3 regions of the Massilia hydrophila genome follow, and region 3 is predicted to be linked to each of the others. Evidence: predicted binding sites of a transcription regulator. Region 3 holds the regulator's gene; each other region holds the start of a gene.

Region 1 (7,112 bases), on a different contig from region 3:
CTGCCGCAGCGCAACTGGCGGCGGATTGTAGCCGCCCCGCGCCATTTCGTCACCTGCCGGCGCAGCCGCCCGCCCGTTTCATGCCGGATGGGCAGCCTTCCAGAACATGTAGGCAGCCAGCGCATACAGGATCACGGAGAACACCTTCTGCAGCTGGCGCACCGGCATGCGGTGCGCGGTGCGCGCGCCGAGCGGGGCCATGCTGACGCTGGCCAGCGCGATGATGGCCAGCGCCGGCACGTAGATGAAGCCGAGCGAATACGATGGCAGTCCCGGCTCGCCCCAGCCGAACCAGATGTTCGAGAGCGTACCGGCGAGCGCGATCGGAAAACCCAGCGCCGCGCTGGTGGCCACCGCGTTGTGGATGCGTACCCCGCACCAGGTCATGAAAGGCACCGAAACGAAGCCGCCGCCGGCGCCGACGATGCCCGACAGGGTGCCGATGAAGCCGCCGGCCGCGAACATGCCCGGCGCCGCCGGCAGCGTGCGCGCGGCGGCCGGCTTCTTCCCGACCAGCATTTGGGTGGCCGAGAAGGCAACGAACACGCCGAAGAAGGCCGCCAGCACGGTGGCGTTCATCTGCTTGCCGATCCAGGGCCCGATCCAGGAGCCGAGCAGGATGCCGGGCGCGAGCAGCTTCACCACCGGCCACAGCACGGCACCGTGCTTGTGGTGCGCGCGCACCGAGGACAGCGAGGTAAACAGGATGGTGGCGAGCGAGGTGGCGATCGCCATGTGGATGGTGAGTTCGGGCGGGAAGCCGCGCGCGGTGAAGATCATCGTGATGAAGGGCACCAGCACCATGCCGCCGCCGATGCCGAGCAGGCCGGCCGCGAAGCCGCCGAAGGTGCCCATCGCCAGCAGCGCCAGGATCAGGGTGAAGTCCATCAGCGCTGCCCTTCGCGCAGCAGGGCCACGATGGCGTTCCACTGCCCCGCCGTCACAGGCGACACCGACAGCCGGCTGCCCTTCTGCAGCAGCACCATGTCGCCAAGCGCCGGGACGCTGCGCATCTCGGCCAGGGTCAGGTAGCGCCCTCCTTCCACGGCGCGCACGTCGACCGAGATCCAGCGCGGGTGCGCCGAGGTGGCCTTGGGGTCGTGATAAGGAGAAGAAGGGTCGAACTGGGTCGCATCCGGATAGGGGCCGCTTGCCACTTCGGCGATGCCGGCCACGCCGGGCACCGCGCAGCTGGAGTGGTAGAACAGGACGCCGTCGCCGACGGACATGGCGTCGCGCATGAAATTGCGCGCCTGGTAGTTGCGCACGCCGAACCACGACACCGTCCGGCCTGGCGCGGCCAGCACGTCGTCGAAACTCGTTTCATCCGGCTCGGACTTCATCAACCAGTACGCCATTCCCTCTCCATCACCAGCGATCCATAAAAAAAAGCGGCTGCGTACCGGAGTGCGCAACCGCTCGTGTGTGTAGCCCCGCCTGTGCCGTTTTTGCCGGCATCCCGAACCAAACGGTTCCAGGTGGTCGCAGTCAGTTCAATTTCGGGTTCGTCGGACTAGCGACGCTCACGCCCACCGAACATGTCCCGCAACCTATGCACGAAAATGGTTCAAGGAATATATGGCAAATCTCGAACACCGCAGGGTAGTGCGCAGTTTACTCGCTTGGCCCGTCATGTCAAACGAATTTGACCTTCAAGACAGATTTTCCTGGGGCGAGAGCGCCTTGTCGAGGACGGTGTGCATCGCTTCCAGCTTCTGCTTGACCTCCAGGATCGACATGTCCGACAGCGGGCCCTGGGGCGATTTCACCGACAGGAATTCGGCCGCCACGCTCAGTGCCGCCATCACCGCGATGCGGTCGGTGCCCTTCACCTTGCCCGAGTCGCGCAGCGCGCACATCTTGCCATCGAGGTAGCTGACCGCTTCGCGCAGGGTGCGCTCCTCGCCTTCGCGGCAGGCCAGGCGGTAGGACTGGCCCATGATGCTGCAATCCAGGTAGATCATTGGGTGGCCTCGCTGGCTTCGTCGGTACCGTCTTCGGTTGGCGGGGCTTCCGGCGCGGGGAACTGTTCGAGCAGCGCCTCGACCCGGTGCTGGGCCTGGATCAGGCGTTCCTTGAACGCGAGATTCTCGGCGCTCAGCAGGGTATTGGCCTGGCGCAGCAGGTAGTTCTCGGCGCGCAGCGACTGGGCCAACTGGGCAAGCCGGTCGATTTTGTCGGAGAGGTCTTGAAATTCAGAAATCATTCGACACTATAGGACTGAGATGGTTTTTTCGTCAACCGAATCGCATCCCCCGAAGGCGTGGGATGCGGCGCGGACCGCGGCTGAAACAGGGCAAGCGCAAGGCGGGCACGGGCAGCGGCCTGCCGTGTGGCCGTCCCTGCCGGTTCCGGTGTACCCTGCCCGGCTATTGTCGTGGATGCCACAAGCGATAGTGTACAACCCGTCCAATCGCTTGTGCTCGCGCAAAAATGTCGGTTAGCTCCCACACATTCCCGCTTGAAAAGGGGTGTTATCGTCCCTATAATCACGATGCGTTAGCACTCGTTAGTTGAGAGTGCTAACAACCGGTATCCACCACATTCCAAGCCGGCGCCTTGTTGGCGGCGGCCCTGAATAGCTAGTCAACCACTATAAATAAGGAGTTTTGCATGAACCTTCGTCCTCTCCACGATCGCGTCATCGTGAAGCGTCTCGACCAGGAGACCAAGACTGCATCCGGCCTGATCATCCCCGATGCGGCCGCCGAGAAGCCGGACCAGGGTGAAGTCCTGGCCATCGGCAACGGCAAGGTGCAGGACAATGGCCAGGTTCGTCCGCTGGAAGTGAAGGTCGGCGACCGCGTCCTGTTCGGCAAATACTCGGGCCAGGCCGTCAAGGTCGATGGCCAGGAACTGCTGGTCATGCGCGAAGAAGACATCATGGCCGTCGTGGCCCTGTAATCGGCGCGCACCAAGCCTCCCCGTACCGCACATTCACGAATTCTTTCGGAGAAACTAGAAATGGCAGCTAAAGAAGTAATTTTCGGCGACGCAGCGCGCGCCAAGATGGTTGAAGGCGTCAACATCCTCGCCAACGCAGTCAAAGTCACCCTGGGCCCGAAAGGCCGCAACGTCGTGCTGGAGCGCTCGTTCGGCGCCCCGACCGTCACCAAGGACGGCGTCTCGGTCGCGAAAGAGATCGAACTGAAGGACAAGCTCATGAACATGGGCGCGCAGATGGTGAAGGAAGTCGCCTCGAAGACCAGCGACAACGCCGGTGACGGCACCACCACCGCGACCGTGCTGGCGCAAGCCATCGTCCGCGAAGGCATGAAGTTCGTTGCCGCCGGCATGAACCCGATGGACCTGAAGCGCGGCATCGACAAGGCTGTTGCCGCCACCGTCGAAGAACTGAAGAAGATCGCCAAGCCGACCACCACCTCGAAAGAGATCGCGCAAGTCGGCGCCATCTCGGCCAACTCGGAAACCTCGATCGGCGAGCGTATCGCTGAAGCGATGGAAAAAGTCGGCAAGGAAGGCGTCATCACCGTCGAAGACGGCAAGTCGCTGAACGACGAGCTGGACATCGTGGAAGGCATGCAGTTCGACCGCGGCTACCTGTCGCCGTACTTCATCAACAACCCGGACAAGCAGGTCGCCGTTCACGAGAACCCGTTCATCCTGCTGTGCGACAAGAAGATCTCGAACATCCGTGACTTGCTGCCGGTGCTCGAGCAAGTCGCCAAGGCCGGCCGTCCGCTGGTGATCATCGCCGAAGACATCGAAGGCGAAGCGCTGGCGACCCTGGTGGTCAACAACATCCGTGGCATCCTGAAGACCGTCGCCGTCAAGGCCCCGGGCTTCGGCGACCGCCGCAAGGCCATGCTGGAAGACATCGCCATCCTGACCGGCGGCCAGGTGATCGCCGAGGAAGTCGGCATGACCCTGGAAAAGGTCACGCTGAACGAACTGGGCCAGGCCAAGCGCGTCGAAGTCGGCAAGGAAAACACCATCATCATCGACGGCGCCGGTTCGGCTGAATCGATCGAGGCGCGCGTCAAGATGGTCCGCGTCCAGATCGAAGAAGCGACCTCGGACTACGACCGCGAAAAGCTGCAGGAACGCGTGGCCAAGCTGGCCGGCGGCGTTGCCGTGATCCGCGTCGGTGCAGCCACCGAAGTCGAGATGAAAGAGAAGAAGGCACGCGTGGAAGACGCGCTGCACGCTACCCGCGCTGCCGTCGAAGAAGGCATCGTCCCGGGCGGCGGCGTGGCCCTGCTGCGCGCACGTTCGAACCTGGACATCAAGGGCGACAACCCTGACCAGGACGCAGGCATCAAGATTGTCCTGCGCGCCATGGAAGAGCCGCTGCGCATGATCGTCCAGAACGCCGGCGACGAGCCGTCGGTCGTGGTCGCTGCCGTGATCGCAGGTTCGGGCAACTACGGCTACAACGCCGCCAACGGCACCTATGGCGACATGGTCGAAATGGGCGTGCTGGATCCGGCCAAGGTCACCCGTTCGGCCCTGCAGAACGCAGCGTCGATCGCCGGCCTGATGCTGACCACCGACTGCATGGTCTCGGAAGTCGTCGAGGACAAGCCGGCCGGCGGCATGGGCGGCATGGGCGGCATGGGTGGCATGGGCGGCATGGACGGCATGATGTAATCGTCCAAGGCCCCTGGCGCCGGTTGGTTCCGGCGCCGTCCTGCCGAAAAGCCTGTAAGGTTAACGCCTTGCAGGCTTTTTCTTTTGGAGGCGAGCATGGCAAGCGTGGACGCGGACGCACTCGAGAACGCGATGATCCTGGCCGACCCGCCGCACGCCGGCAGGGCCTGGGTCTGCCCCGCCACCGGCGCCATCCACCTGCGCGCCGACATGGTCGGCAGCCATGAGGCGCTGCCGGACGACATCCACGAAGCGGGCAGGTACATCCCGGTGCCGGGCGCCGCCCGCCTCGGCCTGGGCCGGGCCCTGGTGTTCGACTTCGTGCGCCGGCACATGCCCGGCGACGAAGCGGAGGTGCGCGCCCTGCTGCGCGGGCCGGGCGGCTTCGAACGTTTTGCGAAACTGGCGCAGGCACGCGGCCTGCTGGCAAGCTGGCATGCCTTCCGTCAGGAGCGCACGGCGGCCGCATTGCGCGCCTGGTGCGAGGAAAACGGCCTGGTGCTGCGCGCGTGACTGCTTGCCGAGGGCGTCATGCCGCCTTCAGCCCTTCCGCCGCCATCGCCGCCTGCACTGCCGGGCGGGCGGCCACGCGGTCGCGGAAGGCATTGATGGCCGGCCAGCGTTCCAGCGAGATGCCGAGGTAGCCCGCCCAGTTGGTGGTCACGAACAGGTAGGCGTCGGCGATCGTGAAACGCTCGCCCATCAGGTAGTCGCCCTGCGCCAGCCGGCGCTCGACCACGTCGAAGCGCTGGCCCAGCTGCTCGACGAACAGCGTCTTCGCCTCCTGCGGCATGACGGGCTTGAACAGCGGCGAGAAGCCCTTGTGGATCTCGGAGGTGATGAAGTTCAGCCATGACTGCAGCTGGTAGCGTTCAAGCGTGCCGTTGGCGGGCGCCAGGTGCGCGCCTGGCGCCTTGTCGGCCAATAGCTGCATGATGGCCGGGCCTTCGGTCAGCACCAAGCCGGCTTCGATTTCCAGCGCCGGCACGTAGCCGTTCGGGCTGACGGCCAGGAAGTCCGCGCCGCCTGCCGTACGCCTGGTGGCGATGTCGACTTTGTCGAGCGTGAAGGCCAGGCCTGCTTCGCGCAGGACGATGTGGGGAGCCAGCGAGCATGCGCCAGGGGAGTAGTACAGTTTCATGGAGAGCCTCGTATGGGTGATGGTTGAGCGTCCCGGCTGGGATGGGTGCTACTCTATCTATGCGCAAACGCAATTAAAATAGGCAGTCATGAAACCTCCGTATGCAAGAACGCAATCGAAGCTCGACCTGCCCGACCTCGAACTGGTGCTGGCCCTGCACCGTGGCCGCAACCTGGCCGGCGCCGCGGAGCGGCTAGGCGTCGATACCTCGACGGTGTTCCGCTCGATCAAGCGCATTGAAAAAGAGCTGGGAGAACTGCTGTTCGAGCGCAGCCGCCAGGGCTATGCCGCGACCGAACTGGGGCTGGAGCTGGCCGGCTACGCCGAGCGCATCGAGTCCCAGCTCGAGCAGGCCAGGGAAGCGGTCCTGCATACGGGGAGCAGTCCTTCCGGCACCCTGCGCATCACCACCACCGACTCGGTCATGCAGAGCGTTCTGCTGCCTGCCATGGCGAAGTTCGCCCTGCTCTATCCGGAGATCGAACTGGAACTGGTGGCTTCCAACACCCTGGCCAGCCTGAGCCAGCGCGATGCCGACATCGCCATCCGCGCCACCAGGCAGCCGCCCGAACACCTGGTCGGCGTGCGCCTCGGCACGCTGCAGGCGGCGGTGTACGCCAGCCGCGCCTACCTTGAAGCGCACCGGCACGTCCCGGACTACCGCGACATGGACTGGATCGCGCTCGACGCCACCCTGCCGGACCACCCGTCGCAGCGCTGGCGCCGCCAGCACCTGCCGAAGGTCGTGCCGCGCTACCGGATGAACAGCGTGCTGTCGGTGGCCGGCGCGGTGGTCCACGGCATGGGCGTGGGCGTGGTGCCGCTGGCGGTGTTCAAGGACAATCCGCTGGTCCAGATCGTCGACGGGCCGATCGCCGAACTGGAAACGGAGCTGTGGGCGCTGGCGCATCCGGACACCCGCCACCTGCAGCGCATGCGGGTGATGTTCGAATTCCTGCGCACCTCGCTCGGCCCGTTCATGTGAGGCTGCCGTCCGCCGGATGGCCTTCTCGCTCCCGGGCAGTCAGGACCGGAGGCGTGCCGCCACCCCGCCCGCCAGGCGGGTGCAGGCGGCGGCCACGCCATCCTCGCTGCGCATGTGCGCGGCCACTGCCAGCACATGGCCGCGCACCGCAGGCGCCGCTGCACGCTCGAAGAGGGCACCCAGCCGCGCGCCATTGAGCCGCGCCGCGTCCGTGCAAGCGGCGCCGATGCCCAGCGCTTCCATGCGCCGCGCCCAGAAGAACTGGTCGCCCGCGAAGGGAATCACCACCGAAGGTGTGCCCGAGCGCGCCGCCGCATGGGCGGTCCCGGCCCCGCCGTGGTGGACGATGAGCGCACAGCGCGGGAACAGCCAGTC
Region 2 (7,112 bases), on a different contig from region 3:
GATCGCCTTCGCCCTGCTGCTCGGGCTGGGCGCACGCATGATCTGGCTGTCCTTCGGCGCCGACGAGGAACAGGAAGAGGAGGGCGGCTCCCAGAACCTGCTGGTGCTGGTACTGACGGCGGTGGCGACCAGCATCGACGCGATGGCGGTCGGGGTCGGCCTGGCCTTCGTCGACGTGTCCATTGTGCACGCGGCCGCCGCGATCGGCGTCTCGACCACGGTGATGGTCACCATCGGCGTGCTGCTCGGACGGCGCCTGGGCGCGGCCGTGGGACGCAATGCCGAGCGCATCGGCGGCGTGGTACTGGTCCTGGTCGGCACCACGATCCTGATCGAGCACCTGTCCGCGTAGAGTGGGCGGCTGTACCCGGCAGCGGGAACGGCGGTTGCCCTGGGCGCCGCCCACGCGGTGATCGTTGGCGGCAGGTTCATCCGGCAGGTCCGCCAGGCGGGCGGCGGGAAGGGCCGCGCCGATCTCCCTTGCGGACCTCAGCCGCGGCGCGCGGCTTCGATGGCGGCGACGTCGATCTTGCGCATGCCCATCATCGCGTCGAAGACGCGTTTTGCCACGGCCGGGTCGGGGTCGGCGATGCCCTCGCTCAGCACGCGCGGGGTGATTTGCCAGGACAGGCCCCAGCGGTCCTTGCACCAGCCGCAGGCGCTTTCCTGGCCGCCGTTGTCGACGATGGCGTGCCACAGGCGGTCGGTCTCTTCCTGGTCCTCGGTGGCGATCTGGAAGGAAAACGCTTCCGTATGCGGGAAGGCCGGCCCGCCGTTCAGGCCGATGCAGGCAATACCGGCCACGGTGAACTGCACCGTGAGCACGTCGCCCTGCCTGCCGGACGGGAAGTCGCCCGGCGCATGGAAGACCGCACCCACCGCGCTGTCGGGAAAGGTGGCGGCGTAGAACTGCGCCGCTTCCAGGGCTGCACCATCGAACCAGAGGCAAATCGTGTTTTTGCTGAACATGGCGGTCTCCGAGCCGGGAAAGACAATGAAGGACGTCGCGCCAGCATAGCGCATCCGTGCGGCCCTGTGCCGGCGCCGGTGCAGGTACGGGCGCCCCGCCGGTGCCCCGTTGGCGCCGCCGCTCAGTCGAGGTCGGCAGCGTCGTGGCGTTCCGGCACCTGTTCCTCCGGCTTGCCGCGCACCCGGTTGACCTTGCGGCCGCGCAGTACCGCCGGGCGGGCGGCGATCTCGTCGGCCCAGCGCCGCACGTGGGGATAGTCGTGCACGGACAGGAATTCGCCCGCCTCGTACAGCTCGCCGCGCACCATGCCGCCGTACCAGGGCCAGATCGCCATGTCGGCGATCGTGTAGTCGCTGCCGGCGACGAAGCGCTGCTGCGCCAGCTGGCGCTCGAGCACGTCGAGCTGGCGCTTGGTCTCCATCGCATAGCGGTCGATCGGGTACTGCAGTTTTTCCGGCGCATAGGCGTAGAAGTGGCCGAAGCCGCCGCCCACGAAAGGCGCCGAGCCCATCTGCCAGAACAGCCAGTTCAGGGTCTCGGTGCGGGCGACGCCGTCTTGCGGCAGGAAGGCGCCGAATTTTTCCGCAAGGTAGACCAGGATCGCACCGGATTCGAATACCCGCACCGGCTCCGGGCCGCTGCGGTCGACCAGGGCCGGAATCTTGGAGTTCGGGTTGATGGCGACGAATCCGCTGGAGAACTGGGCGCCTTCGTTGATCTTGATGAGCCAGGCATCGTATTCGGCCCCGGCGTGGCCGAGGGCCAGCAGTTCCTCCAGCATGATCGTCACCTTGACGCCGTTGGGCGTGGCCAGCGAATACAGCTGCAGCGAGTGTTTGCCGACCGGCAGTTCGGCCTCGTGGGTCGGACCGGCCACGGGGCGGTTGATGCTGGCGAAGGCGCCGCCGCTCGAAGCGGGCGGGGTCCAGACTTTCGGTGGAACGTACTGGTCGGTCATCAAGGTCTCCTTGGGCAGGCCTGGTCAAAACGGTCATTCTAGCCGGGGCGGCGGGAACGCGTTTTCACGCCTGCAAACGCGGAACGGAATGCAGCACGCATGGAGTGGCCGGCGCATGGAATGTCAGGGCGGAATGCATGCTAGAGTTTGTTTCTCGGACATCGACGGAGACGACATGGAGGCAGGGGCGGCAGGGGCGGCAGATTCGCAGACCACGGCAGCGTCGGGCGAGGCCGCGCCGAAGAAGGCCCGCGCCTTCAGGCACTTCGCCGGCGAATACGTGATGATCGTCCTCAGTATCGTCACCGCCCTCGGCCTGGAAAACGGCGTACGCCAGTTCAACCAGGCGCGCGAGGCACGCGAAGCGGCGCGCAACCTGGATGCGGAGATTGCCGTGAACCTGGCCGAAATGCGCGCGGTCGTCGCGCATAGCGACGGCGAGGTGAAGCGCCTGCGGCGGCTGCAGGAGATCCTGTTGGCGGATATCAAGGCCGGTGTTGGCGATGAAGCGGCCATCCAGCACGTGATGCACGCATCGGGCGAGCGTTTCACCGTCAGCCTGCGCACCCCGTCCCTGCAGCGCGAAGCCTGGGACGTGGCGGTAGCCAACCAGGCGTTGAGCTTCATGTCGCAGGAACAGCTCCAGCGCTACGCGCGGCAATATGCCAACATGCGGGACATCCAGGCGATGATGCTGGGCGCCGGCGGCTCCTTCATCGACCGGCCGCAATTGTCGAACGTGATGAGCAACCTGGAGATGAGCGACATTACGGCGCGCGAGCTGTACCGGGTGCTCGCGCAGATGAGCTTTGTGCATGAGTCGAACAGCAAGAACATGCGCACGCTCGAGAAGCTGCTGGTCGGTGAGCAGCAGCGTGGCCTGAAGCAGGCCGGGCCCAAGGAATCCAGCGCATGAACGGTGCATTCACCACTTCTGTTCCCATCCTCCACACGGACCGGCTCATCCTGCGTGAATATCGGCGGGAAGACTTCGACGCATTCGCGGCGCATTGTGCCGATCCTGTCAGCGCGGCCTACATCGGTGTGGTCGAGCGCCAGGCTGCATGGCGGATCTTCTGTTCACAGGCAGGAATGTGGCTCCTGGATGGCGCCGGATGGTGGTCGGTCGAGGAACGGGAGAGCGGCCGGCTCGTCGGCAGTGTCGGCGCGTTCTTTCGCGAGGAATCGAAGGTGATGGAGCTCGGCTGGAATACTTATCGTGCCTGCTGGGGCCAGGGATTCGCACACGAAGCGGCAGCGGCACTCCTGCACCATGCTTTCGAGGTCCGGCGCGAATCAACAGTTCGGGCGCTCATCGATCCAGGCAATGCATCGTCGCTGCGCGTTGCCGGGCGCCTTGGCCTGACGTACGAAGCGGACGTCGCGCTGTATGGCAAAGCGGTCGGCATGTATACGCGCGAGCGCGGCGCCGCGCTTGTCTAGGCCTGCAGGGCTGCATCGAAACTGCCAAAGAAAAACCCCGCCGCAGCGGGGTTGTTGGTTGAAGCGTGCAGGCGCTCACACGTAAGCCGCCAGCGCGCCTTTCATCTTCTTGAGCGCCGCCGATTCGATCTGGCGGATGCGCTCGGCCGATACGCCGAATTCCTCGGCCAGCGTATGCAGCGTGGCGCCCGAGCCGTCGTCGTTGGCCAGCCAGCGCGCTTCCACGATGCGGCGCGAACGCGGGTCCAGCTTGCCGAGCGCGGTTTCGATGCCTTCCGATTGCAGGCGGTCAACCTGCGCCGCTTCCAGAACGCGGGTCGGCTCCTGCTGCTCGGAGGACAGGTAGGCGATCGGCGCGAACTTGTCGTCGTCGTCATCGGTTGGCGATTCGAGCGCGATGTCGCGGCCCGACAGGCGGGTTTCCATCTCGATCACTTCTTCGCGCTTGACGTCGAGCATCTTCGCCAGCTCGTCGACCTGGCCCGGGGTCATGGTGTCCAGGCCCACCTTGTTGCTGCGCAGGTTGAAGAACAGCTTGCGCTGGGCCTTGGTCGTCGCGACTTTCACCAGGCGCCAGTTCTTGAGGATGTATTCGTGCATCTCGGCCTTGATCCAGTGCATCGCGTACGAGACGAGACGCACGCCCTGGTTCGGGTCGAAGCGCTTGACGGCCTTCATGAGGCCGATATTGCCTTCCTGGATCAGGTCGGCGTGCGGCAGGCCATAGCCGAGGTAGCCGCGCGCGATCGACACCACCAGGCGCAGGTGCGAAAGCACGAGCTTCTGGGCAGCGTCCAGGTCGTTCTTTTCCCGCAGCCGCGTTGCCAGCGAAACTTCCTCTTCGTGGGTCAGCATCGGCAGGCGATTGACGGCCGAGATATAGGCGTCGATGTTGCCGAGATTGCCGGTAAAGCCCAGTCCCAGAGCACGACTTCCGGCTGGAACCAATGCGGATTGTGCGGACATGTTCAATTTCCCTCGTAGTGATCTGCATCCAATGTGCCACGGACCCATGTCACGCGACACCAGCGTTACCCCTTGTTACCGGATGCTTTCCTTGATTTTTGCTGTCTTCGAAGCATATATTAGCACTCTCCCGAGGTGAGTGCTAGACGATCGATCGGTCCGCGGGAATCGATTAAGTTTGGCTAAAGTATTGCCATTTGGAATCAACTACGCAGATCTTTTACTGTAGAGCAAAGGCAGGCTCGATTTGCTTGATTCACATCAAAAGTGTGCGAAAAACAGCTGGAAAACGGTGGAATGGCGCTTAGGGACAGATTAGGGGCGCCAGCGGCTGGCTTCTGTTGGCTGGCGCACCTTCAGCGGGCGCGGCCTGTAGGAATAGCGCTCGCCTGAGCGTAGGGAGCGACGGCTAAGCCATATCGCTCCCTGCGCGGCAGGCGGCGCTGCAGCCCTAGCGCACGCGCGCCAGGTGGCGCTGCACCGACAGCATCGCACCGATCAGGCCGAGACCGGCGCTGATCGCCAGCACGCCCGCCGTTTCCAGTGCGCCGAGCGGCGCCAGCTGGAATTCCGACGCGTACAGCCGGGCGAACTCGGCGATGGCCGCGTTCAGCGGCGCCAGCGCCAGCAGCACCGCGCCGAGCGCCACCGCGCCCGCGCACAGGCCGAGCAGGGCGCCCGTGTAGTAGAAGGGACGGTGGATGAAATTGTCGGTCGCCCCCAGCAGTTTCGAGACGGCGATCTCTTCCTTCTGGGTCAGCACCTGCAGGCGGATGGTATTGAACACCACCGCGATCACCACCACGCCCAGGGTCAGCGCCAGCAGCAGCAGGGCCAGGCGCAGGATGGCCAGCATCGCGGCCAGGCGCTTGACCCAGGCCGAGTCGACCTGCACCACGTCCACGCCGGGCAGGGCGCGCAACTGCGCGCTGATGGCATCGACCTGGCTGGCGGCGCCGCTGCCGTCCAGGCGCATGCGGAAGCTGTCCGGCAGCGGGTTGTCGCCCAGGGTGTCGAGCACGTCGCCCAGGCCGCTCCTGTCCTTCATCGCGGCCAGGGCCCGCTCGCGCGGCACGAATTCCAGCTCGGCCTTGCCGCCGGCGGCGGCGATGGCGCGGATGCGCGGCTGCAGGGCGGCTGCCTGCTCGCGCGTGGCGTCGAGCTCCAGGAACACGCTCAGTTCCGGATCGACCGACAGCTGTTCGGACAGCGGCCGCACGTTGTCGAGCAGGGTGATGCCGGCAAACGGCAGCATCAGGGCAAACGCGACCACGAGCACGTTGAACAGGAAGCTGCCTGGCGCCTTGCGCACCGTGGACAGGGCCGAACCGAGCGCGAAGCTGTGCTGGCGCATCCAGGGGCTCATGCCGCACCTCCCACGTGGCCAGCGTCGGCCAGTTCGCCATGCTCGAGGCGGATCACGCGCGCCTGCGCGCTGTCGAGCACGGTGTCGTCATGGGTCGAGATCAGGCAGGTGACGCCGGCGGCGTGGAAGGCGCGCAGCGCGTCCAGTACCCGGTCGGCAGCGGCGCGGTCGAGGTTGGCGGTCGGCTCGTCGGCCAGGATGATCTGCGGGCGGTTGACGATGGCGCGCGCCACCGCCACCCGCTGCTGCTCGCCGCCGGACAGTTCCAGCGGCAGGGCGCGGGCGCGCTCGCCCAGGCCCACCTTGTCCAGGGCCGCGCGGGCGCGCCCTTCGGCCTGGCCCCGGGGGGCGCCGGTGACCAGCAGCGGCAGCATCACGTTGGCCAGGATGTTACGGTCGTTGAGCAGGCGTTGGTGCTGGAAGATCAGGCCCAGGTTGCGGCGCAGGAAGGGAATGCCGGCCTTCTTGATGCGGCCGATGTCCTGGCCGTTGACCGTGACTACGCCGCTGCTGGGCCGCTCGACGGCGGCCACCATTTTCATCAGGGTCGACTTGCCGGCCCCGGACGGGCCGGCCAGGTAGACCAGTTCGCCCTTGGCGATGCTGAGCGAGACGTCGCGCAGCGCATAGGCATCGGAGGAATATTGCTTGGAGACGGACTGGAACTCGATCATCTGCTTCCTCAGCCCAGCAGCGCTTCGACGAATTCTTCGGCGTTGAACGGCTGCAGGTCGTCCAGTTTCTCGCCCACGCCGATAAAGTACACCGGCACCGGGCGCGTGCGCGCGATCGCGGCCAGCACGCCGCCCTTGGCGGTGCCGTCCAGCTTGGTGATGATCAGGCCGCTCAGGCCGAGCGCGTCGTCGAAGGCTTTTACCTGGGCCAGTGCGTTCTGGCCCGTATTGCCGTCGATGACCAGCAGGGTTTCGTGCGGCGCGCCGTCCATGCCCTTGCCGATGACGCGCTTGATCTTCTTGAGTTCTTCCATCAGGTGCAGCTGGGTCGGCAGGCGGCCGGCGGTATCGACCATCACCACGTCCACCCCGCGCGCCTTGCCCGACTGCACCGCATCGAAGGCCACGGCGGCCGGGTCGCCCGAGGCCTGCGAGATCACGGTGACGTTGTTGCGCTGGCCCCACACCATCAGCTGCTCGCGCGCGGCGGCGCGGAAGGTGTCGCCGGCGGCCAGCAGCACCGACTGGTCGAAGCGCTGCATGTGCTTGGCCAGCTTGCCGATGGTGGTGGTCTTGCCGGCGCCGTTCACGCCCGAGATCATCATCACGAGCGGCGCGTGGCGGCCCAGTTCCAGCGGCTTTTGCAGCGGCATGAGCAGCTCGACCATCAGCTCCTTCAGCGCGGCCTTGACGGCGGCGGCGTCGAGCAGCTTGTCTTCCTTGACCTTGCGGCGC
Region 3 (7,112 bases):
GCTCCGGCCAGCCCGGCAGCTTGTTGTCGACGTAGTCCAGCAGCTCGTCGGCGTAGTCGGTGATGCGCACGTAGTACATCGGGATCTCGCGCTTCTCGATGGGCGCGCCCGAGCGCCAGCCGCGGCCGTCCACCACCTGTTCGTTCGCCAGCACGGTCTGGTCCACCGGATCCCAGTTCACGGTGCCAGTTTTCTGGTAGATGATGCCTTTTTCCAGCATCTTGAGGAACATCCACTGGTTCCACTTGTAGTATTCCGGCTTGCAGGCGGTCATCTCGCGCGACCAGTCGATGGCCAGGCCCATCGATTCCATCTGCTTCTTCATGTGCGCGATGTTCGAGTAGGTCCATTCGGCCGGCGGCACGTTGTTCGCCATCGCCGCGTTCTCGGCCGGCATGCCGAAGGCGTCCCAGCCCATCGGCATCAGGACGTTGTAGCCGTTCATCCGCAGGTAGCGGTACATCACGTCATTGATCGTATAGTTGCGCACGTGACCCATGTGCAGCTTGCCCGACGGGTAAGGCAGCATCGAGCAGGCGTAATACTTGCCTTTCGGGAAACGTGGGTCGTGTTCGACGGCCTTATAGGCGTCGATCGACTTCCAGTAGGCCTGGGCGGCTTGTTCTACTTCGGCTGGACTATATTTTTCTTGCATGATTTCTGCAGACGTAATGAGGGGTGGAACCGGACATTATACTGGTTCGTTTTGCACTGCGGCGAAGTGTGCCGCCGCGCTTGCAAGAAGGCTTGGCGAAGGCGATCGTCAGAATAATGTACCGGCTACAATGTCATTTTTCCAAAACATAATTAAAAAGGAATGAACATGTTCGGACGTTTGGGAGCCAAGCTTGGCTTTGTGGCTGTGATTGGGCTAATGACTGGTTGCGCTACCAGTGACATTGTCCCTATGGGCACAGATACTTACATGATTGCTCAGACCTCTGCTGGCGGCATGTTCAAGGCGATGAGTAGCTTGAAGACCGAGGTGATTCAAAGAGCAAACCAGTTTGCTGAAAACAAAGGCAAGGTTGCGATTCCTGTGGCATCTAAAGAGACGCTAGCTCGTCCTGGTCAAATGCCAAGCTTCGAGTATCAGTTCCGGCTTGTAGACCGAAGTGATCCAAGAGCTTCCGGCAGTGCACTTATTCCTAGAGCAGACATCGTTGTCGAGAACAATGTGACCGCTAGCATAGAGCGTAGCAGTCCAGCATCTGGTCAAAGCAAGGATGTCTATGTGGAACTGCTTAAACTGGAGGAACTCAGGAAAAAAGGCATCTTGAACGATGCCGAGTTCCAGGCGCAGAAAGAACGGATTTTAAAAACCCAATAGCGCGAAGACTGTGCCGAACTCCAATCAGCGCAGCACCAGTTTCAAGGCCGGCTTCTCGCCGTAATCCTCGTAGCGCTCGTTGATGCCGCCGACGCAGAAGCTGATCTCTTCCAGCAGGTCCGGCACCGCGGCGTTCATCTGTTCGGCGTCACGGATGACGATCTCCAGTACCTCGTTCGGCTTGAGCCGGAAGCACGTCATGTTCTCCTCGTCGCGCAGGTAGCTCATGCAATCCACCCAGGCGTCGATCGAGCCGGCGTAGTCCTCCGGGAAACCGAAGGCGCGCCGCGACTCGCGGTGAAAGGCGGCTTCGTCGACGATCGCTGCGCCGTTCAGTTCCACGCTGGCCATGCTCAAGCCTTCAGGCCCAGCACGTCGTCCATGCCGAACAGGCCATTCGGCTTGTCCGCCAGGAAGCGCGCGGCGCGCAGGGCGCCATGGGCATAGGTCACGCGGCTGCTCGACTTGTGGCTGATCTCGATGCGCTCGCCGGTGCCAAGGAACATCACGGTGTGGTCGCCCACCACGTCGCCGCCGCGCACGGTGGCGAAGCCGATGGTGGACGGATCGCGCTCGCCGGTCACGCCTTCGCGGCCGTACACGGCGCAGTCCTTCAGCTCGCGCCCGAGCGCAGTGGCGACGACTTCGCCCATCTTGAGCGCGGTGCCGCTCGGCGCATCGACCTTGTGGCGATGGTGGGCCTCGACGATCTCGATGTCGTAGCCTTCGCTGAAGCTCTTCGCCGCCATCTCGAGCAGCTTGAGGGTGACGTTCACGCCCACGCTCATGTTCGGCGCGAACACGATGCCGACCTGCTCGCCCGCGGCGCGGATCGCGGCTTTCCCGGCCTCGTCGAAACCGGTAGTGCCAATCACCATGCGCACGCCGTGGGCGGCGCAATAGGCCAGGTGCTGCAGCGTGCCTTCGGGACGGGTGAAATCAATGAGGACGTCGGCATCCTTCAGCGCGGCGGCGAGCTCGGACTGGATGACCACGCCGGTCAGCTGGCCGGCAAACGCGCCGGCGTCCATGCCGATCGAGGGTGAGGCGGCGACGTCCAGCGCGCCCGCCAGTTCGGCGTCCGGCGCGGCCAGGATCGCCTCGACCAGCATGCGTCCCATGCGGCCGCTGGCGCCGGCGACGGCAATCTTCAACGTGCTCATGGCTGCCGTTACGGTTGGATGACGGGCGCCCCGCCGACCTTGGCCGGCTCGACCGGGCGCGATTCCGCCTTGGCCTTGCTGCTGACCTTTGCCGGGCCGGCGATGCGGTCGATGTATTCACGCTCGGTCGGCAGGTTGCCGCCCTCGAAGCGCTCGACCTTGTCGTCCTTGAAGAAGACGGTGACGCGGCTGGTGGTCAGCTCGCCGTTGCCGCGCGCGAGGTAGAACGGGAAGTCCCAGCGGTCTTCGTGGAAGACGTCGGTCAGCAGCGGCGTGCCGAGGATGAAGCGCACCTGGTCGCGGGTCTGGCCAACCTTCAGCTGGCTCAGCATTTCCTGCGAGACGAAGTTACCCTGCTGGATGTCGGGACGGTAGGGCGAGAAGATCCAGAAGAATTTCTGCAGCTTGGTCGCCTGTACGGTCTGGGCGCCGGCATTGGCCGTGGCGGCCGATTTCTGGGCGTCGGCCACGATCGCGGCGGGGTCCGTTTCCACCGGCATGGCGGGACGCGTCTGGTTGCGCCAGGAAGCGCAGCCGGACAGCACCAGCGTGCATGCGAGGCCTGCCGCGAGCGCTGCCCGGGCAGAAAATCGATCAGGAACGGCTTGTTTGACGCGCATAGGTAACCTCAAAACGTTTGAGCGGGAGCTCCAAAACGCTATATCATAAAGCACTATGCCAAACTACGAGCAAGAAACGTGAGCACGCCCCATGAGTAACAACCCGACCGACCTGAAGGCAAGCGGCCTGAAGGCCACCCTGCCGCGCCTGAAGATCCTGGAAATCTTCCAGAACAGCTCGGTGCGGCACCTGACGGCGGAAGACGTCTACAAGATCCTGCTGGCCGAGAACATGGATGTCGGCCTGGCCACGGTCTACCGCGTGCTGACCCAGTTCGAGCAGGCCGGCCTGCTGAACCGCAACCATTTCGAGACCGGCAAGGCCATCTACGAGCTGAACGCCGGCTCCCACCACGACCACCTGGTCTGCCTCGACTGCGGCCATGTGGAAGAGTTCTACGACGAGGAAATCGAGTCGCGCCAGCACAAGATCGCGGTCGAGCGCGGCTACAAGATCGCCGAGCATTCGCTGGCGATCTACGGCAACTGCGTGAAAGTGGACTGCCCGCGCAAGCAGTGAGACCTGCGTCCCCGGCGCCGCCATCCAGGCTGGCTCAGGGCTGGCTCAGGGCATTCGACAACAGCTTCGCCGTGATGTCCACGATCGGGATCACGCGCTCGTAGGCCATGCGGGTCGGGCCGATCACCCCCAGGGTGCCGACGATGCGGCCATTCACCTCGTAGGGCGCGGTCACCACGCTCATCTCGTCCATCGGTACCAGCTTCGATTCGCCGCCGATGAAGATCTGCACCCCGCCCGCCTTGCTGGAGACGTCGAGCAGCTGCATCAGGCCGGTCTTTTGCTCGAACATCTCGAACATCTGGCGCAGCGAACTCATGTTGGAGGACAGGTCGGATACCGACAGCAGGTTGCGTTCGCCCGCGATCACCATGTCGTCGCCCTCGGCCATGGCTTCGCTGCCCGCCTCCACCGCCACCTGCATCAGGCGGCCCATGTCGTCGCGCAGCTGGGCCAGTTCGCCGCTCAGGCGCGCGCGCACTTCGTCGAAGCTCAGGCCCGCGTAGTTCTGGTTCAGGTAGTTGGCCGACTGGACCAGCTGGGCCGGCGAGTAGTCGGCCTCGGTCAGCAGCAGGCGGTTCTGGACGTCGCCGCGCGGATCGACGATCACCAGCAGGATCCGCTTCTCGGACAGGCGCAGGAATTCGATCTGCTGGAACACCGATTCGCGGCGCGGGCTCTGCACCACGCCGGCGAACTGCGACAGCGAAGACAGCATCTGGGCCGCGTTGGCGATGATCTTTTGCGGGTGCTGGCTCGGCAGGCGCATGTTCCGGGCGCCGACCGCGTGCTCGTCGATGTGCTGCACGGTCAGGAGGGTGTCGACGAACAGGCGGTAGCCGCGCGGCGTGGGAATCCGGCCGGCCGAAGTGTGCGGGCTAGCCACGTAGCCCATCTCCTCGAGGTCGGCCATGATGTTGCGGATCGTGGCGGGCGACAGGTCGAGGCCGGAAATCTTCGACAGCGCACGCGAGCCGACCGGCTGGCCGTCGGCGATGTAGCGCTCGACGAGGGCTTTGAGCAGGGTCTGGGCGCGGGGTTCGAGTTCCATGGGTCCGGAAAGTACGGCAGGTAGGCTGGATGCGGTCAGCTATATTATGCACGCTCGGACGCGCATGGCGCCAGTCACGCGTGCTCGCGCCGCAACCAGCCCAGCAGGCCGTCCAGGCTGCTCACCTCGGCGTCGGGCCGGACTTCGTCGCGCAGGTAATTGACCTGGCCGGTGCGGTTCATCCAGACGGCGCGCAAGCCGGCGCGCTGGGCGCCATAGACGTCCAGGCGCAGGTCGTCGCCGACATAGACCGCTTCGGCCGGCGCCACCTCCAGCTGGCGGCAGGCTTCCAGGAAGATCGCGGCGCTCGGCTTGGCCACCCCGAAGCTGGGCGCGGCCACCGAGGCGTCGAAGTGGCGCGCCAGGCCGATCGTCTGCAGGTCGGCATTGCCGTTGGTGATCGAGCCGATCTTCACCCTGCCCTTCAGGCGCAGCAGGCCGGGCAGCACGTCATCGTAGGGAATCACGGCATTGCGGGCGGCGAAGAACTCGGTCATCGCCAGCTCCACCTTGGCCGCATCCTCGCCGGCCTGTTCGAAGGCGGCGATCAGGCCGGCGCGGCGCAGGGCGCCCAGGTCGAGCTGGAACGCGGGCTGGCGCGCCAGCAGCTCGAGCCGGGCCTGGCGCAGCGTCTCGATGGTGAACTGCTGCGCCACCCGCGGCGCATGCTCGCGCAGCCAGGCGAACAGGATCTGCTCGGCTTCCAGGATCACGGGAGCGATCGGCCATAGCGTATCGTCGAGGTCGAACAGGACGGCTTTGGGCCAGGCGCGGCGCGGGTTCATGGTGCGTTTCTGTCGGGTATGGGGTGAAAGCTCAGACCTAGCATAGCGAGCACGCCTGTAGAAAGCAATCGGTCACTGCCCGCTGCGACCGCCGGTTACACCGTGATACAAAGGCAAACCGTCCAGCGGCTTGGCAAATGCACTAAAATGTTGGGCGAATAATCCTTGGATGACGAGCGTCCAGACACGTGTGCGGCATTTTCTTGTGCAAGCGGTACACGTTCACCAGTCAGATTTTTTTGGAGAAATTATGAAGAGTACCTACCTGCGTGCCGGTGCCGTGCTGGCATGCGCGCTGGCGCTGTCCGCCTGCGGCGGCAGCGATGGCGAGCTGGGCATTGGCGGTTCGTTTGCCGGCGTGACCAAATCCGGACTGGTATTGACCAACAATGGCGGCTCCGACCTCGCCATCACCCCGACCGCGGACGGCAGGGGAACCTTCTTCTTCAAGGACCTGGTGGAAACCGATTCCACCTACAACGTCAAGGTCAAGAGCATCCCGAGCAATGCGGTCAAGTGCGAGGAGTTCAACAATACCGGCAGGGCGGCGTTCACGATCAACAATATCGGCATCGTCTGCACCATCAAGCAGCATGCGCTGACCGGCAAGATCACCGGCCTGACCGGCGCCAACCTGGTGCTGGTCAACGGTGCCGACCGCGTGCCGGTCCCCGCTGGCGCCACCTCGTTCGCCATGGCCCCGGTCAGCGAAGACTCGCCGTATGGGGTCGTCGTGCTGACCCAGCCCGACAACCAGACCTGCACCGTCACCAACGGCAGCGGCACGATGGGCGAGAACGACGTGAACAGCCTGGCCGTCACCTGCGGCCCGCGCGCCTAATCTTCCTGGAGCATACCGAATGAAGTTTTCCCTGATCCGTCCGGCCAGCATGCTGGCAATGGCGCTGGCCCTCGCATCCTGCGGCGGCGGCGACGACGATACCTACACGGTGAGCGGCACCGTCGAAGGCCTGGTCTACCCGAACCTGGTGATGACCAATAACGGCGGCGACGACGTGAGCGTGGCGCCGCCGGCCAAGCCCGGCGACCCAGTCACCTTCACCTTCTCGAAGAAGCTCGAGTACGGCGATACCTACCTGGTCGCCGTCAAGACCCCACCGCTGCACCAGAGCTGCGGCATCGACCCGAACTTCAAGCTGAGCGCTGCCGACACGGCTGGCCGCCTGGGCGCCATCAATGCGCGCTTCCGGTGCTACGTCGACGCCCACGCGGTCGGCGGCAAGATTACCGGCCTGACCAAGGACAACACCGGCCTGGAGCTCGCCAATGGCAGCGTCAGCGGCAAAGTGGCGGTCGCGGCCCCGGCAGACAACACCACCGGCGCGGCCTTCGATTACCAGATCGCCGAGGTCCCGTACGGCGAGACCTACAGCATTGTCGTGATCACCCAGCCGACCGGCCGTTTCTGCACCGTCGAGAACCCGGCTGGGACCATGGGCGACGCCGCAGTCACCAACGTGAACATCAACTGCGTGCCGCGCTGACAGTTATTTGAAATACTTATGTCTTGTATGCGAAACAGGAATTGGATTTATATGCTGTAACGCAGCATAATGCTTCCTGTCTCCTCCAACTCTCCTCAGAAAAGAATTGGATTTCAGCCCGCTCCCGTAGCGGGCTTT

What was found. Region 3 encodes HrcA, which represses chaperone genes, less so after heat shock. Its sites were predicted from a motif close to TTAGCACTCNNNNNNNNNGAGTGCTAA; they were not measured.
Region 1: the regulator HrcA is predicted to act here: its motif matches at 2,500-2,526, upstream of groES (co-chaperone GroES).
Region 2: the regulator HrcA is predicted to act here: its motif matches at 4,457-4,483, upstream of rpoH (RNA polymerase sigma factor RpoH).

What each region holds. Positions count from the first base shown of each region.
Region 1 is NZ_JAHYBX010000001.1:223,960-231,071, reverse strand. Features, by position in the region: gene LE190_RS00950 (sulfite exporter TauE/SafE family protein) at 79-888, opposite strand; gene LE190_RS00945 (EVE domain-containing protein) at 888-1,358, opposite strand; RNA gene ssrS (6S RNA) at 1,427-1,607, opposite strand; gene LE190_RS00935 (cell division protein ZapA) at 1,653-1,964, opposite strand; gene LE190_RS00930 (hypothetical protein) at 1,961-2,206, opposite strand; gene groES (co-chaperone GroES) at 2,614-2,904, shown strand; gene groL (chaperonin GroEL) at 2,965-4,611, shown strand; gene LE190_RS00915 (hypothetical protein) at 4,708-5,124, shown strand; gene gstA (glutathione transferase GstA) at 5,141-5,752, opposite strand; gene LE190_RS00905 (LysR family transcriptional regulator) at 5,841-6,737, shown strand; gene LE190_RS22135 (glycosyltransferase) at 6,777-7,112, opposite strand, start outside.
Region 2 is NZ_JAHYBX010000005.1:159,890-167,001, forward strand. Features, by position in the region: gene LE190_RS14140 (manganese efflux pump MntP) at 1-352, shown strand, start outside; gene LE190_RS14145 (VOC family protein) at 490-969, opposite strand; gene yghU (glutathione-dependent disulfide-bond oxidoreductase) at 1,092-1,928, opposite strand; gene LE190_RS14155 (hypothetical protein) at 2,104-2,844, shown strand; gene LE190_RS14160 (GNAT family N-acetyltransferase) at 2,841-3,371, shown strand; gene rpoH (RNA polymerase sigma factor RpoH) at 3,447-4,337, opposite strand; gene ftsX (permease-like cell division protein FtsX) at 4,789-5,703, opposite strand; gene LE190_RS14175 (cell division ATP-binding protein FtsE) at 5,700-6,377, opposite strand; gene ftsY (signal recognition particle-docking protein FtsY) at 6,386-7,112, opposite strand, start outside.
Region 3 is NZ_JAHYBX010000004.1:110,584-117,695, reverse strand. Features, by position in the region: gene leuS (leucine--tRNA ligase) at 1-655, opposite strand, end outside; gene LE190_RS12475 (SHOCT domain-containing protein) at 824-1,330, shown strand; gene LE190_RS12470 (barstar family protein) at 1,355-1,681, opposite strand; gene dapB (4-hydroxy-tetrahydrodipicolinate reductase) at 1,684-2,493, opposite strand; gene LE190_RS12460 (outer membrane protein assembly factor BamE) at 2,502-3,113, opposite strand; gene fur (ferric iron uptake transcriptional regulator) at 3,205-3,633, shown strand; gene hrcA (heat-inducible transcriptional repressor HrcA) at 3,668-4,684, opposite strand; gene LE190_RS12445 (HAD family hydrolase) at 4,759-5,469, opposite strand; gene LE190_RS12440 (hypothetical protein) at 5,720-6,310, shown strand; gene LE190_RS12435 (hypothetical protein) at 6,330-6,974, shown strand.